Regions from separate parts of the Pseudoalteromonas sp. SCSIO_11900 genome, predicted to be linked through region 2. Evidence: predicted binding sites of a transcription regulator. Region 2 holds the regulator's gene; the other holds the start of a gene.
The links. Region 2 encodes LexA, which represses DNA repair genes until DNA is damaged. Its sites were predicted from a motif close to TACTGTATNNNNATACAGTA; they were not measured.

Region 1: a site for LexA is predicted at 3,606-3,625, ahead of BG00_RS09900 (SulA-like leucine-rich domain-containing protein). Genes of this name have one in related genera too.

The regions. Positions count from the first base shown of each region.
Region 1 is NZ_KK070023.1:2,119,012-2,127,400, reverse strand. It holds gene cysB (HTH-type transcriptional regulator CysB) at 1-299, opposite strand, end outside; gene BG00_RS09915 (hypothetical protein) at 595-1,350, shown strand; gene BG00_RS09910 (NCS2 family permease) at 1,466-2,758, opposite strand; gene BG00_RS09905 (tetratricopeptide repeat protein) at 2,877-3,338, shown strand; gene BG00_RS09900 (SulA-like leucine-rich domain-containing protein) at 3,651-4,085, shown strand; gene BG00_RS09895 (YchJ family protein) at 4,125-4,601, shown strand; gene BG00_RS09890 (DUF6172 family protein) at 4,668-4,970, opposite strand; gene BG00_RS09885 (VC2046/SO_2500 family protein) at 5,183-5,710, opposite strand; tRNA gene BG00_RS09880 (tRNA-Tyr) at 5,823-5,907, shown strand; tRNA gene BG00_RS09875 (tRNA-Tyr) at 5,957-6,041, shown strand; gene BG00_RS09870 (M48 family metallopeptidase) at 6,067-6,759, opposite strand; gene BG00_RS09865 (PAS domain S-box protein) at 7,005-8,389, shown strand, end outside.
Region 2 is NZ_KK070023.1:726,413-734,801, reverse strand. It holds gene norR (nitric oxide reductase transcriptional regulator NorR) at 1-1,306, opposite strand, end outside; gene hmpA (NO-inducible flavohemoprotein) at 1,467-2,648, shown strand; gene BG00_RS03425 (endonuclease) at 2,688-3,341, opposite strand; gene BG00_RS03420 (hypothetical protein) at 3,594-3,974, shown strand; gene BG00_RS03415 (PaaI family thioesterase) at 4,004-4,447, opposite strand; gene lexA (transcriptional repressor LexA) at 4,646-5,263, shown strand; gene coxB (cytochrome c oxidase subunit II) at 5,757-6,899, shown strand; gene ctaD (cytochrome c oxidase subunit I) at 6,899-8,389, shown strand, end outside.

The sequences.
Region 1 (8,389 bases), 1.4 Mb from region 2:
GTAGTCGCAATATTAAGTTTGCCTTGATCGGGCAGCGTATGTTCATTCGCAACCGCTTTAATACCCTCAACTTTTGAGAGTATTTCGCGTGATATGTTAATGATTTCTTCGCCAGCGCCTGTAACATGAGTTAAATGCTTACCACTGCGGCCAAAAATTTGTACACCGAGCTCATCTTCTAACATACGCACTTGCTTAGAAATACCAGGCTGGGAGGTAAATAAACTCTCAGCCGTAGCTGAAACATTTAATTTATGATTTTGAACTTCTACGATATATCTAAGTTGTTGTAATTTCATGGCTATGTAGTTTCGTTATAATTCACATTGACAGATAAAAACGCACCCTAACTATAGGTAGCTATATAAAAGGCTGATTAAGGTTACACAATGTAACAATTAATATATTGAAATTTCAGGTTAACACAATAAATACACTTGAGGTAGCAATGATTATCAGCAATCGAAACATAACATATTAAGATTTAAACGCTTTATGGTGACGCTTTTTTCAGTTAATCTGAGCAAAGTTTCCCACCTTTTATATATTTAATGTAAGATTAGATAATAAGGTTAAGAACTTGAGAATTATAACATGATCGTTTCCATTATAATTGTATTAATTGTTGCACTTATAGTCATTGCACTATTGGTTAGTGCTGTTCAGCAACACAAAGAAAAACAAGAAGCTGAACGACGCAAAGAGTTAACAAAACAAAAAGCAATCATTGAAGAAACCGAAGAAGCATTAATGAATAGCGCCAACATTCCACTTTCAGAGGCAACTCAGCGAATATTACAACGACGAATTCATGATGCGCTCAGTCAAATGGTGCCTATTTCAAGCGGAGGTAGTGGACTAAAAAACCGCTTAAAAGAAGCAAAAGAGCGACTACAAAACCCAACTCAAGACGGTTCAGATGATTTTGTTTTACCAGGTAATGACAAGCAACTGATATCACTAATACAGGGTATAAAAAAGCTCCGTACTATTATTCGTTCTGAGCATAATAAAGGCAAAGTAGACAGCCAAGCGTTTATTGCAGAAGACAAACGCCTTGAAAAGCTACAACTAAGAATCAACATTGAAAGCCAGATAAAACGTGGTCTAGCAGCACAAACAGCTGGAATGATAGGCTCTGCAAGGCAGTACTTTGAAAAAGCAGCTTCCACACTTAACAGTGTTTCATTTAATGACGATTACATTACTGCAAAACGGGCTGAAGTTGAAGGCTACCTTGAAACGATAAGTAATGAACTCAAGGCATCAAATGCTACATCATTGAAGAAAAAGAACGAACAAGAGCAAGATGATTTAGACGTATTATTTGCACCTAAAAAGAAATGGTAACATCCTTTCTAAATAAAAAGCCCATGCAGTTGCATGGGCTTTTTTTTGAATAGGATTTTGCCCCACTTTGTGTTTACATACTAGAACATATACATATTCTAACAAGCTGCCTGCATTAAGATAAAAATGCGAACTTAACAATAAACAAGGCCGTTAAAATCCAAACACTAATGCTTACCTGATCTTTTTTGCCACACAGCACTTTTACCGCCGTATAAGAAATAAAACCAAGTGCAATACCGTGTGCAATTGAGAAAGTCAGCGGTGTCATTAATAATACAACACTCACCGGAATTGCATCAGTCATGTCGTCCCAATTTACAAACTTTAAGTTTTGTAGCATCAATACAGATACATATAAAATAGCTCCCGCGGTTGCGTATGCAGGCACCATTTGAGCTAAAGGCGCAAAAAACATCATCAGTAAAAAGCAGCAACCCACAACCACAGCGGTCAAACCAGTTCGACCACCAACAGATACACCTGCAACAGACTCAATGTATGACGTGGTTGTTGAAGTACCGAGCATTGCACCTGCAATGGTAGCTGTGCTGTCGGCGCTTAATGCACGACCTAAACGCGGCATATTACCGTTTTTATCTGCTAAACCAGCTTTCTGAGTTACCGCAACTAACGTGCCTGAGGTATCAAACAAATCAACGAATAAAAACGCAAAAATAACACTCAACATCGACAGTTCAAACGCGGCACTAAAGTCCAGTTGCATAAAGGTCGGCATGATAGAAGGTGGCATTGCAATAACACCATGATACTCCACTAACCCCATAGACACAGCAATCGCGGTGACTAGTAAAATACTGATCAGTACGCCACTTTTAAAATCGCGATAAAGCAGTGCAGCAATAACAAAAAAGCTGAAAATAGCCAATAAAGGACCAGGCGAGGTAATATCACCCAACTGCACCAGTGTTGCAGGACTTGATACAATAATACCGGCGCTTTTAAGTGCGATGAGAGCTAAAAATGCGCCAATACCCGTTGCTATTGCTTGCTTGAGCACCAGAGGGATTGCATTAATAATCCACTCTCGCACCTTAAATAAGCTTAGAATTAAAAATATACACCCTGACATAAATACCGCACCCAACGCAGCTTGCCAGCTATAACCCATACCTAATACAACACCATAGGTAAAAAATGCATTTAATCCCATACCCGGTGCCAATGCCAGTGGGTAATTGGCCCACAAACCCATAATAAAACACCCTATTGCAGCTGCAATACAGGTGGCAACAAAGGCAGCACCTTGGTCCATACCCGCTTCAGCAAGCATAGCTGGGTTAACGAATACGATATAAACCATCGTAATAAATGTAGTCATACCGGCAATACATTCACGGCGAACCGAAGAATCATTTGCACGGATTTTGAATAAGGCTTCGAGCATAATAAACTTATGGTTGTAAAAAGTGGCGAGATTTTAGCATAAAAATAACTTTTTACAGGACATTTTACCTTGCTATATACTAAACTAGCTAAGTGATTAAAATAACAAACGAAGTAGCATGATCAAAACGACACCAAGTGGCCAAGACTTAGAGCAACAATTAGACAACATTCTTTCTTTTGTAACGCAACCAAGCGATGCAAATCTCCCTGCGAGCTCTAAAAACACCGATCAAGACACATTAAATAAAGCCCTTTATTACCTTAAAAATGAACAAGGCGCCTTAGCCGCAAAATGGATGCGTTTGGCAGCAATGGCAGGAAATTATCGCGCGCAGTTTTATTTAGGGCTGTTTTTTATAAAAGGACAAGGTGTGCCGCAAAGTGTATTTCATGGTGCTGCGTGGCTTAGCTTAGCCGGTAGTCAAGGCTATGAACCTGCCATAAAAGCAATGAGCGATATACGAAAACATATTAGTACCAAACGACTTAAAGATGCTCAATGCTACGCAGCCAGCCTGTATGAACAAATTCACCAGTTACAATTCTCACATTTGATCCCTCCTAGTAGCGAAAAATAATTTCACTGCCCAGCAACTCATTTCATCTGTAAATTAATTAAGCATTTATAGCCAAAACAAGCACGCTTAATTAATTTAAACTACTGTATACCCCCTGCTCATCTGTCGTTATTTGTTCCCAGCCTTAAAATTAATTCTGTGGGCATTAACTTTCAATAAAAATTAAACCATTGTTATATATAGATTATTTATATATTTATAGTAACTGTCGCGTTTTAAGATGAATAACTGTACAAAAAAACACTTGCACCAAACAACTGTATAAACTACTGTATGAATGTACTGTATAAAAACCCAGTGAGTGAGAAGATTATGTTACAGCCAATTACCGTAAGAACAGTTAAAAGTTACCAGCAAGATGACCAATCAGATTGTGTTAACGTTGTACAAATTGAAGATGAAATTTCAGCAACGTTTGAATTATTAAAAGTATTACACCAATACAACAGCCTAAACGCATGGACACTGTTAATAGCACCAGATAACGTACCGAGCAAAGCGCTACTTGATTCATGCTCAATTGATACCAGTAAATTACTGGTTATTCGTCAAAAACATTTAGTTAATTTAGAGTATGTTTTAAATTCTGCACTTCACAATGGAAATTTTGCCGCGGTGATCACCTGGACTGACATAATAAATAACCAACAACTGTCGCAGTTATCATTAAACTTGAGCCATACGCGCACTAAGTTGTATTGCTTTAGCAAAAAAAGCGCTCATTCTGAGATTTCACTTACGCAATAAGCTTGATAAACTAGCGTTTTAATACACAGTACATTTATCATGACTTCTAACGCCCTATTATGTTTTTGTGGCAGTCAGCAACCTTATGCTGATTGCTGCGAGCCTTTTCATTTAAAAACCAAACAGCCACACACACCAGAGCAACTTATGCGTGCACGCTACAGTGCTTATGCTGTTAAAAACGCGGTTTTTGTTCGTGAAAGTTATTCAAAAGAAAAACAAGCTGAAAACTCAATTTCAGAAATTAAAGATTTTGCAAATAGTTGCCGTTTTATAAACTTAACCATATTAGACTCTGGTTATAATGATGAAACAGGGTTTGTTACATTTAAAGCTCACTACTTTTATCAAGATTTATATTGCGAGTTGGCAGAAAATTCAAGGTTTATTAAAGAAGATGGACAATGGCGATACCTTGATGGTGAGATTACACCGGTTGCCGATATTAAAGTAAAACGCAATGATACGTGCCCTTGCGGCAGTAATAAAAAGTATAAAAAGTGTCATAGTGTATAAATAACAGCTACAAAAAATGGGCCACAAGGCCCATTTTCAAAACTACACTAAACGCAAATTAGCGTTTTACTCGCCATCATCTTCATCGAAATCTTGACGCTGTGCAGGTCTTGCTAAAATCTCTAAGTAAAAAGAAGTTAAACCTTGCTTTTCAATTTCACTGATGTGATTGTTAATTTCAGCAACGTGAACCACTTGGGCTTCTTCAACCGTGTTACCAAACTTACAATCAAATGCCCAGTAGTCGGCATCAACAGGTAAAGTTTTATTACGTTCTCTTTTCAAATATTTTTTCACTTCATGCTTTGCAGCATCAACCATACGAGGGTATTTGATTTTCTCATGATTCAGCGTGAATGTTTTCTTCATTACGTTCCTAATTACCTTGGTTTAATGATAATGGCATTTAATGTCATACCATTTGCGCCATTATAGCAATTGCATTTAAATTTTGGATGCTTTTTTTATATTAAATCAGTTATTAAAATAAAGCATCTATAAAATCAATAGTTACTTTCTACTATAAACACAGTTTATTACAATCAAATGGCATGTATAAAGCAGCAATTGAACACATATAATTAGGCACTAAACAAATGTAATGGCTGGTGGATAGCTTCATTTTGTAAATCATCATAAAATGCCACCGCATCCATTTGAGGGTTTGATAGCTCGGTGTTGGTATTTTGAATTCGTCGACGGACTGCTAGTTCGCAGTTATCAATGACAGTCAGTGGAATGTGGTTTTTATCATCACGAATATTAAATGGCTCAGGCTTTAAGCACTGAGTTAACTTTATATCACTCATCCCTACAGCGCTTCCCATTTTTGCTAAAAGCTCTGTGTTATTTTTACCAATTAACATATTAAAGGTATCTGGCGCTAATGGCTGCTTTGGACCTGCGCCAAATTGTTTACGCAAAGCATCTTCATCAGCTTGATAATGCTTAGTGTCACTTTTGGGTAGGTGGAATTCACTAAAATCGAGTGCATCGTGAGAGAGCATTGCTAATAAAAGTGCAAACTCGCCTCGGCGGTTTTCGTGCACACTTTCGTTAAGCCTCGTTTTTAACTGGCTCTCCGTGATTAACAAATCACCAATCTGCATAGACTTTAGCCTATTTAACTAATTAATAAGTATTTATCGGCTAAATTTGAATTTTCTTTAGCTTTTTTCTTTACTTAAATAAGAAGTTTGCTATTATCTGCCGCGTTGCATTGGAGGGGTTCCCGAGCGGCCAAAGGGATCAGACTGTAAATCTGACGGCTCAGCCTTCGCTGGTTCGAATCCAGCTCCCTCCACCACTTTTCTTAGGCTAAGTTAAGTGAGGCCAAATGCAATAACAGTTAGTGTGGAGGGGTTCCCGAGCGGCCAAAGGGATCAGACTGTAAATCTGACGGCTCAGCCTTCGCTGGTTCGAATCCAGCTCCCTCCACCACTTCTCTTCTCTACATTATTTCTTTTTATTCAAATACCCACTGTAAACTCATACCATGATTGTTTAACCAGTTACTTGCTTGTTTATAATCTGAATAAAATAATCCCACACGTTGCCAAAATTGAGCGCTGTGATTTAAATATTTTAAATGTGCTAATTCATGAACAATCACGTAGTCAATGACCCATGTCGGTGCACTTGCCAAGTGTAAGTTGAAGGTTAGTTCACGCCTGCGATTACAACTACCCCAGCGACGTTTATACAATTGAATACGAATATTACTCGGTAGCTTTTCACCCATCAGCTGACAATAATCGTTAACTCGCATTTCAATATAACTTTCTAATTTCTCATGCAAAAACTGCTCTAGCAAACTTTGATACATTTGCGTTTGATGCTTTACACGTGAAGAAATACTCAGTAACAGCGTTTGGCTTTCATTGTGCTGCTGCCATTGAGTGCGTGCTGCGTTTTCAAATTGCACATTAACAGCTTCATTAAATAATTTAATACTCTGGGTTTTGAGTGGAAACTGTCGTGTATCGGCTTGAATTTGTTGCTTATGTAACTGAGCATCAATCCAGTCCTGTTTACTTAACAGCCATTCATTAATTTGTGTTTTCGTTACAAAATGGGGCGCATATACCGTAAGCTCACGTTGTGCGACTTTGATAGCCACTGTTTTTCTTCGCTTACTACGCTTTAAAGTGTAATCCAACAATGAATGCTGCCTATTTATAATTAACCACTGGGTTTTATTTTACCTTGTACCATAACGGCTAATCTATAAATAATCCCCACTAAATGCCATTTTAATAACAATGCATTTAGTGCTACTCAATAAATAGTATGGTTTAGAGCTTAAAACACTTACGTTACTTTTGTTATTTATAACTCAATACCTTGTGATTATTAATGTATTTTATATTAGACTGAATTTAAGAGTTATTATGTGAATGATTGATGTTAGCTAATTTTTTTATAAACGAACCAGATCCAAGCCTAATTATTAATGGTGTATACGACCCAAGTTTAGTGACACTATCTATACTCACCGCAATTTTTGCAGCTTATTTTTCTTTGCACGTTCTCGATTTAGCAAATAATACACATTTTAAATCTTATCGAAAGTTAGCCAATATAACCGCAGCCTTAGTCCTTGCCGGAGGGATCTGGAGCATGCACTTTATTGCAATGCTCGCATTTTCTTTGTGCACTACAATTGAATACGACCCCACACTCACTTTTGTGTCGTTTATACCGGCTTTACTGGCATGTACCATTGCTTTTTCTTGTTTGAAAACATATAGCTCTCACCCTCGTATTATCAATTTAATTCTAAGCTCTCTTTTATTTGGCGCGGGTGTTGGTACCATGCATTACAGCGGTATGGCCGCGATGCAATTAAGTCCTTTACTTCGTTATGATCTAATATGGTTTGGCGCTTCAATTGTTGTTGCAGTGCTGCTGTCTTTTATAAGTCTTTATGCACGTTTTCATTTACCAGCACACTTTAAAAAATTAACGCCTATGCATAATCGTATTATTTGTGCCCTTATTCTTGGCCTTGCCGTGGCTGGTATGCATTTTATGGGCATGGCCGCTACGCGATTTATTGCAACAAGCCCGATAATTAACGAGCAAACAAACCAATCACATCTAACCTTTATTGCTATTAGTGTGTCGTTCGCCACGCTTTTATTAACAGCGGTGGTTGTGATCATCAATGGCATGATCCGTTACAGAATGCTGTTGGGGAAAAAATCAGCTGAAGAGTCTCGCCTTGATGCTATTTTATCAACTGCCATTGACGGCATCGTTACTATCAATATTAAAGGCACTATTTTGAGCTTTAATAAAGCCGCAGAAACAATTTTTGGCTGGCAAGATAATGAGGTCATTGGCCAGAATGTAAAAATATTAATGGCTGATGATATTGCGAATCAACACGATGCTTTTTTAAAAAATACAACAAACCATGAGGTAAAACGTGTTATTGGTGTTAATCGCGATGTGTGGGCAAAACATAAAAATGGTCATCAATTTCCAATTCGCTTGGGGATTGGTGAAGTAAAGCAATTACAAACTGAAACATTGTTTGTGGGCTTTATTACCGATTTAACTGAACAAAGAGCGTTACAACAAAGCTTAATTGAAAAAGAGCGACAATACCGTACCTTGATGAACAATATGCCCGGTGTGGTATTTCGCTGCTTGTTAGATGAACACTGGAGTATGTTGTTTATCAGCCCTAGCGTCTATGAACTAACGGGTTATCGCGCTGAAGAATTTACTGAGCAGCGTATTACCTTTGCCGAGCTTATTGTTAAAGAAGATGAAGCAGCGAT
Region 2 (8,389 bases):
GCTCACAATGCTCAGGTTCAATAGTAATAATTGGTTGCTGCCACTGATGTTGTTTAGCCTTTAATGCAGCCCGATTAATCACATGCTCAAGCTCCCTCACATTGCCTGGCCAGTCATATTTTTTAAGCAGCAGTTGCGCTTCAATGCTGAGTTTTAGCTGTTTAATAGCGAGCTTGCGGGCTGTTTTTTCTGCAAAATAGCCGGCTAATAAAATAACATCTTCATCACGGGCTTTTAAAGGCGCTACGCTTAACGGGTACACACTTAGGCGATGATATAAGTCGGCGCGAAATCGCCCCTGTTCTACTTCGTGTTTTAGGTCGCGATTAGTTGCTGCAATCACTCTAACATCAACATATTTAAGTTCATCTTCGCCAACGGTTTGTACTTCACCACTTTGCAGTACCCGTAATAATTTACTTTGCATTGCCAGTGGTAGCTCGCCTATTTCATCCAAAAATAAGGTACCGCCATCGGCTAACTGAAATTTACCTTGGCGGGCATTTTGGGCGCCGGTAAAAGCGCCTTTTGCATGGCCAAAAAATTCACTTTCTGCGAGGTTTTCAGGCAGTGATGCACAATTTAAATGGATCAATGGCTGATCTTTGCGTGCTGAATGCAAGTGAATATTACGCGCCACCAACTCTTTGCCGACCCCAGTATCACCTAAAATTAATACACTAAAATTAGAGGCTGCAACCAGCTTTATTTCGTTTTTAAGGGTTTGTATTACTGGGCTTTGGCCAATAATTTCACCACCATCGCGTTTGAGTGCCTCACGGTTTAACGCTTGTACTAATTCATTTGAATGCTGAGCATGCTGTTTATAATGGGCAAGCTCTAGAGCTGTTTTAAAGTGTGCGCTACACAAGGTTTGTAAGGTGTTGAGTGTATCAGCCGTAATGCCGTCAAACGCATCAGCGTTTAGGCTATCAAAGGTCAGAATGCCAAGTAGTGCGTTTTTATCATAAAGGGGTAACCCTAAGCAGGCATGCACTGGAATATCACCGGTTTTAGCCAGTAGTAGCCCGTCGTATGGATCAGGTAGTGGACAGTCATGTGCAAATTGCAGAGCCAAACGACTACTGCAGATGGCTTTAAGGCGAGGGTGCTTCGCAATATCAAAACGTCGTCCTAGGCTATCGGGCATAAGCCCTTTAATGGCTAAGGGCTTTAATTGCTCGCCTTGGCGAATTAACAAGGCGCTAGCATCACTTGGAATAACACGTTCAACCGTGGCTAAGAGCTGCTCAAAACTGTGGGCATGTAAGGTGCTTTGTGCAAGCTCCAAGGCAACTTGAGTCAAAATGACCTGTTAGTGTATTTTTACATGTTTTATAGTAGGTCATAAAGACTCATCTTGTAAAGTGAGTTAATTTAACCTGTTGAATATTATGGGTTTAATTAGTTGGCACGCTCTGTGTAATGCTAAGTGCAAGCAGTTAGTTATTACATAGGAAATAAACATGTTATCTGAAAAAACTATTGAGATTGTAAAAAGTACAGCTCCATTACTTGCAGAAGCGGGTACAGCCGTCACCGATCATTTTTATAAGCGCATGTTTAGCCATAACCCGGAACTTAAACATATTTTTAATATGACTAATCAAGAAACGGGTCGTCAGCAATTTGCATTATTTAATGCGTTGGCTGCGTACGCGCAAAATATTGATAATTTAGCCGTGTTAAAAGAGGCATTAGCTAGAATTAACCATAAGCATACCAGCTTGAATATTTTACCCGAACACTACCCTATTGTAGGGGCGCATTTGATCGGCACACTTAAAGAGCTTATTCCTGAGCAGTTTACTGCCGATGTTGAATATGCGTGGCGCGAAGCCTACGGTGTACTTGCTGATATTTGTATTACCGAAGAAGCGGCATTGTATGCGCACAGTAAAAACAACCATGGTGGCTGGGCAAGCACGCGCCAGTTTGAAATTACTGATAAACATGTTGAATCTGAATTCGTAACTAGTTTTACGCTGACACCTGTGGATGGTAAAGCAGTTATTACCTACAAGCCAGGACAGTACATTGGCATTAAAGTTAAGCCTGAGGGCGCAGAATATGAAGAGATCCGCCAGTATTCTATTTCGCAAAAGAGCAATGCTAAAAACTATCGTATTAGCGTTAAAAAAGAGTGCCAACCAAAGCCTGGCGTGGTGTCTAATTATTTACACTCACTAGAGCAAGGCGCACGAGTAGAGTTATACCCGCCAGCGGGAGATTTTATTTTAAAAAATGAGGCAACTCCAGTTGTACTTATTTCAGCAGGTGTTGGCCAAACCCCGATGATGGCAATGCTGCAAACGCTACTTAGTGGTGATAAAAATCAAGCGATTAGTTATTTGCACGCGTGTGAAAATAGCCGCGAATTTTCATTTAAAGGGTATTTAGCGCAGCAAACGGCAATGCATCCACAGCTAAAAACATTTACTTGGTTTAATCAAGGTGGCGAGGAGTGTGATTTCACTGGGCTAATGGATTTAACGGTGCTTGAGGCATCATTACCTATTAGCGAAGGGGCATTTTATTTGTGTGGACCAGCATCATTTATGGCTTACGTAAAAGGCCAGCTACTTGATTTAGGTGTGCAAAGCTCAAATATTCACTACGAAATATTTGGACCACACCAAGCGTTTTAGATTAATTAAAAGCGTGTGTTACACACTTTTAATTTAAACTTACAGCTTTTTACTATTTGTGTTGGCAGCATAAGCTTGTTGTTGCCAAGCATTAAATAGCTTTTGTTGTTTAGCTGAAATTTTTAAACCATACGTTTTTTGCATGTAAGCGTACGCATCGGCAATGCGTTTACGTGCATGAACAGGCGGTTCAACAACACGTTGTTTAAAATTAACTTTAACCTCACAACGACCATATTGCGTCGCGTTTTGGGCTAACATGCCAAAGCGGTAGTTTGAGCGATCGGCGTTAATTTCACCAATTGCAGGGGCTAAATTGTTTATATCGGCTTCCATCAAGCGAAACTTAGCGCTAACTTTGCGGCAGTTTTTACGCCCACCATCTTGCCAGCATTGTAACTGGTGACCAAATTCCCATGCAGGGACAATATGTTCCCATTCAATTCGCAATGCACGTTGATTTACTTTGCCTGAGCGGGTTAGTGTGTTGCGAGGCACGTAGCCACAATGGGTAGGGTCGGGTACTAACTTTTTGCCTTGTTTTTTTATATCGCAACCACAATAAATACTTTTAGCGTTTTCGGGAAGGGTATTAATTAAGTGCTTTTTGGCACTCGAAAACCGCGTAAATTGTTCGCCCATTGCTGAAAAACAAGCACAGCAAGCCAACAAAGCTAAAATAAACCGAATCATATCCATCACATACGTGAACTACAGGAGCGGCTAGTTTAAGGCCTAGAATAAAAAAGTAAACCGCCGCCGGCATGCTTTAATTTTAATTTGCGTATTTTGTAGAGGGCGTTTTTTAGGAGTAAATAGTGGGCAATATTCAGAGGCTAACGCTAAAAACGCGTTAATGCAGTGATTCTTGCGTTGTTGATTTGGTATAACGGTAAAACTGCGTTAAAGTTTGCAATGAAATTAATAGAGGGTAAAAACGAGATAATGTCGGAAATTCAATTTTTAAATGTAGATCTAGAGCTTGAGTCAAAGCAAGATATTAGCGTATTAGTTGCTGATTTAAAAAAGGTCGCAACTATTTTACATTATGATAAAGACGAATACCGTCAACTTGCTCGCATTGAGGTTGCAGGTGAAATAACCACGCCAGATAAAGCGATTAATCACTTGTGCGAGTTAATCGAGTCGTGTTCACGCAATGCATTAAAGCAATGGTTGAGTTGTTCACGCAGAACATTCGATATGGGTTTTGAGTCTGGCACTTCGCCAAAATGCTTTAACCAAGCTTTACATGCAGATACCTTGTTACGTATATCTGCAATTGGTGCAGGTGTGGAAATTACTATTTACCCTCTCGAAAAGTAATTTAACCTCAACCTTGGTTAACAGATTTACTAGCCTTTTCGCTCTACTACGGCTGCGGTCATACGTGATACGCAGCAAAGCTCATTGCGGCTATTGGTTATTTTAATATCCCAAACCGAGCTGCGTTTGCCGATATGATAAGCTCTCGCTGTGGCCGTTAATGTGCCATTGCGTGATGCCTTTAAATGACTTGCACTGATCTCTTGGCCAACACAATAAAACCGATTGAAATCAACCACAAAATTAGCGGCATAACTTGCTACTGTTTCAGCAAGTACCACATTTGCGCCACCATGAACGATACCCATAGGGTTATGATGCTCTGGAATTGCCGGCATAGTTGCCACTAAGTAGTCATCACCAATTTCACTGATCTCTATTCCCATGGTTTTCATGAGTGTCCCTTGGCCTGTAATACCTTGATCTAATTGCTTACAAAACTCTAATGTAATCGGTTGATGCCAAATACTCATGCTAGCTCCTTGGATAAGTAATCGAGAATTAAAATTTATTAATATGATAATGCGTTGCTAATAATTACATTTATTACCCTGCTTTTAAAGTAGGTTATTGTTTGATGATAACGGCATATAAGGCATTAATTTATATTTGCGATTTTTAAATAACTGTATATACTCACAGTTAATTGTACTGTATGGAAAACCAGTTGTATGCGACCATTAACGAAACGCCAAGCGCAAATACTCGAACTCATTAAAGTGTTTATTAAAGACACTGGTATGCCTCCTACACGTGCCGAAATTGCACAAACACTGGGTTTTAAAAGTGCAAATGCTGCAGAAGAACACTTAAAAGCATTGGCCAAAAAAGGTGTTATTAAAATGAAGCCAGGCGCGAGTCGCGGAATTCAGCTTGTTGAAGAAGAGGAGCCAGAGCAGTTAGGCTTACCTTTAATTGGCAGGGTGGCTGCCGGTGAGCCAATATTGGCGCAACAGCATGTAGAAAGCCACTGTAAAATTGACCCTTTAATGTTTAAACCTGCGGCCGATTTTTTATTGCGTGTTAACGGTATGAGTATGAAAGACATTGGTATTATGGATGGTGATTTACTTGCTGTGCATAAAACCCAAGTTGCCGAAAATGGACAAGTTATTGTTGCCCGTGTTGACGACGATGTAACCGTGAAGCGTTTAGAAAAAGCGGGCAGAAAAGTACTCTTACATGCTGAAAATGATGAGTTTTCAGCTATTGAGGTCGATTTAGAAAATGAGTCGTTCAATATTGAAGGCTTAGCGGTAGGTGTTATTCGTAACGCTGACTGGATGTAGTATTAAAGCATAATTTAGCGCTTAATAGTGATTAGGCGCTGGGTTTGTTAGCAGCACAATGTCTAACTTATCAAATGTATGACTATATGTTGTTAAGTGCTCCCCCTATCATAAATAAAATCACTAAATACTTTATAAATAAACAAATTTACTCTGCTTTTTTAAGTTAACAATTTTTTATATTTCTATCCTGTAATTTCAATACACCCCTTACTAAACCTGACTCTTAGATTAATTGCCTGACTAGTTGCTATTTTTTTAGCTGCGCATTTTAAAAAATACACCTTGTTTATTTTTCATACTCACCTTGCTTATTGTTTATTTTTTAACTAGTTATTAAAGAGCTGGAATAAAAATAACTCACAGCTTAGTCGTTTTGAGAACACACATTTACTAAATCCAGCACCCTTATAAAAAATAAAAATAACGAATAGGCGTTTAAGCCGTATGCCTCTTCGCTTTGCGTCAGCAATAGCATCAAAGGAGCCGTCACATGGGTAAGCTGAGTTCTTCCTTGTGGCTTATATTGTTTGTTTTTTCGCAGAATGTGCTTGCTAATAGCCAATATAATATGCGTAAAGGCGTAACCGATATAAGTAATAATGTATACCAACTGCACATGACTATTTTTTTAATATGTTGTGTGATTGGGGTGATCGTGTTTGCCATTATGTTTTGGGCACTCATTCATCATCGCAAATCTAAAGGGGCTGTCCCTGCCCAATTCCATGAAAGCACCAAAGTAGAAATACTGTGGACTGCGATCCCTTTTGTCATATTAATTGTTATGGCCATTCCTGCGACTAAAACCTTAATTGCCATGGAGGATGCCAGCAAAGCTGATCTCACCATTAAAATTACAGGCTCACAGTGGAAGTGGCATTACGAGTATATGGGGGAGGACGTTGAGTTTTATTCCATGCTAGCTACCCCTCAAAATGAAATAACCAACCTTGCTGATAAAAACCCGAATTATTTACTCGAGGTCGATAAACCGCTGGTACTACCAATTAATCAAAAAGTACGTTTTTTAATGACTTCAGATGATGTTATTCACTCATGGTGGGTGCCTGACTTTGCCGTTAAAAAAGATGCAAACCCTGGGTTTATTAACGAAACATGGACCAATATTAATGAGGTTGGTACTTACCGTGGGCAGTGTGCAGAGCTTTGCGGTAAAGATCATGGTTTTATGCCTGTTGTGGTAGAAGCTAAAACAGAAGAAGACTTCAAAACGTGGTTAGCAGAGGCTAAACAAGCCAAGCAAAAAGCAGCTGAAGCAGACGCTGCGTTATTAGACCAAGTTGTACCAAAAGAAGAGCTGATGGCGCTTGGTGAGCAGGTTTATATGGCGAGCTGCGCGGCGTGCCATCAGCCAACAGGATTAGGCTTGCCGGGTGTTTTTCCGGCTCTTAAAGGCAGCCCAATAGTCATAGGTGATATCAAAGGGCATATAGATATTTTGCTCCATGGTAAACCAGGTACGGCTATGCAGTCTTTCGCAAAGCAATTATCAATCAAGCAAATAGCAGCTGTTATTACCTATAAACGCAACGCGTGGGGTAATGACACTGGTGATGTAATTCAACCGAGCGAGATACAAGCGGCACTGGATGCTGATGGGGAGGCTAAATAATGAGTAGCATTGCAGAACAACCTAATACCAATGAGGCTCATCATGCCCATCAACCTGCCACAGGCTTTAAACGCTGGTTATTTACAACCAACCATAAAGATATAGGTAGCTTATATTTAATTTTTTCACTCACCATGTTTTTAATTGGTGGGGCAATGGCGATGGTTATTCGAGCTGAGTTATTTCAGCCGGGCCTACAACTGGTTGATCCTCACTTTTTTAATCAAATGACCACAGTGCATGGTTTAATAATGGTGTTTGGTGCGGTTATGCCAGCCTTTACCGGCTTGGCAAACTGGATGATCCCGCTAATGATTGGTGCGCCAGATATGGCCTTACCGAGAATGAATAACTGGAGCTTTTGGATTTTACCGTTTGCGTTTTTAATCCTATTAGCTTCATTATTTATGCCTGGTGGTGGCCCTGCATTTGGTTGGACCTTTTACGCGCCGCTTTCCACCACTTATAGTAACGACAACACAGCAATGTTTGTATTTGCTGTGCATATTATGGGTATTAGTTCGATTATGGGGGCCATTAATGTGGTGGTCACCATAGTAAATATGCGTGCTCCGGGTATGACGTGGATGAAGCTGCCGTTATTTGTGTGGACATGGTTGATCACGGCGTTTTTACTTATTGCAGTTATGCCGGTACTTGCTGGTGCAGTTACTATGGTGCTCACCGATAAATACTTCGCGACCAGTTTCTTTGATGCCGCTGGTGGTGGCGATCCGGTGATGTTCCAACATATTTTTTGGTTTTTTGGTCACCCTGAAGTTTATATTATGATTTTGCCTGCCTTTGGCATTATTTCTACGATTGTTCCCACCTTTTCACGTAAAAAACTATTTGGTTATGCCTCTATGGTGTATGCCACCTCCTCCATTGCCTTGTTGAGCTTTATTGTGTGGGCGCATCATATGTTTACCACTGGTATGCCCGTGGCGGGTGAGTTGTTTTTTATGTACGCGACTATGCTGATATCGGTACCTACCGGCGTAAAAGTATTTAACTGGGTAGCGACTATGTGGCGCGGGTCTATTAGCTTTGAAGTGCCAATGCTGTTTAGTATCGCATTTATTGTGTTGTTTACTTTAGGTGGTTTTTCGGGATTGATGCTAGCGATTACACCTGCCGATTTCCAATATCATGATACCTATTTTGTGGTTGCACACTTTCATTATGTACTCGTAACGGGCGCGGTGTTTTCTATTATGGCGGGGGCTTATTATTGGCTGCCAAAATGGACCGGAAACATGTTCAATATTACCTTAGCAAAATGGCATTTTTGGTTGTCGTTAATAAGTGTAAATGTGCTGTTTTTCCCAATGCATTTTGTGGGGTTAGCCGGTATGCCACGCCGTATTCCAGATTATGCGCTACAGTTTGCTGATTTTAACGCCATTATTAGTATAGGTGGGTTTGCCTTTGGTTTATCGCAATTATTATTTGTGGTGGTTGTGTATAAATGTGCAAAAGGGGGCGAC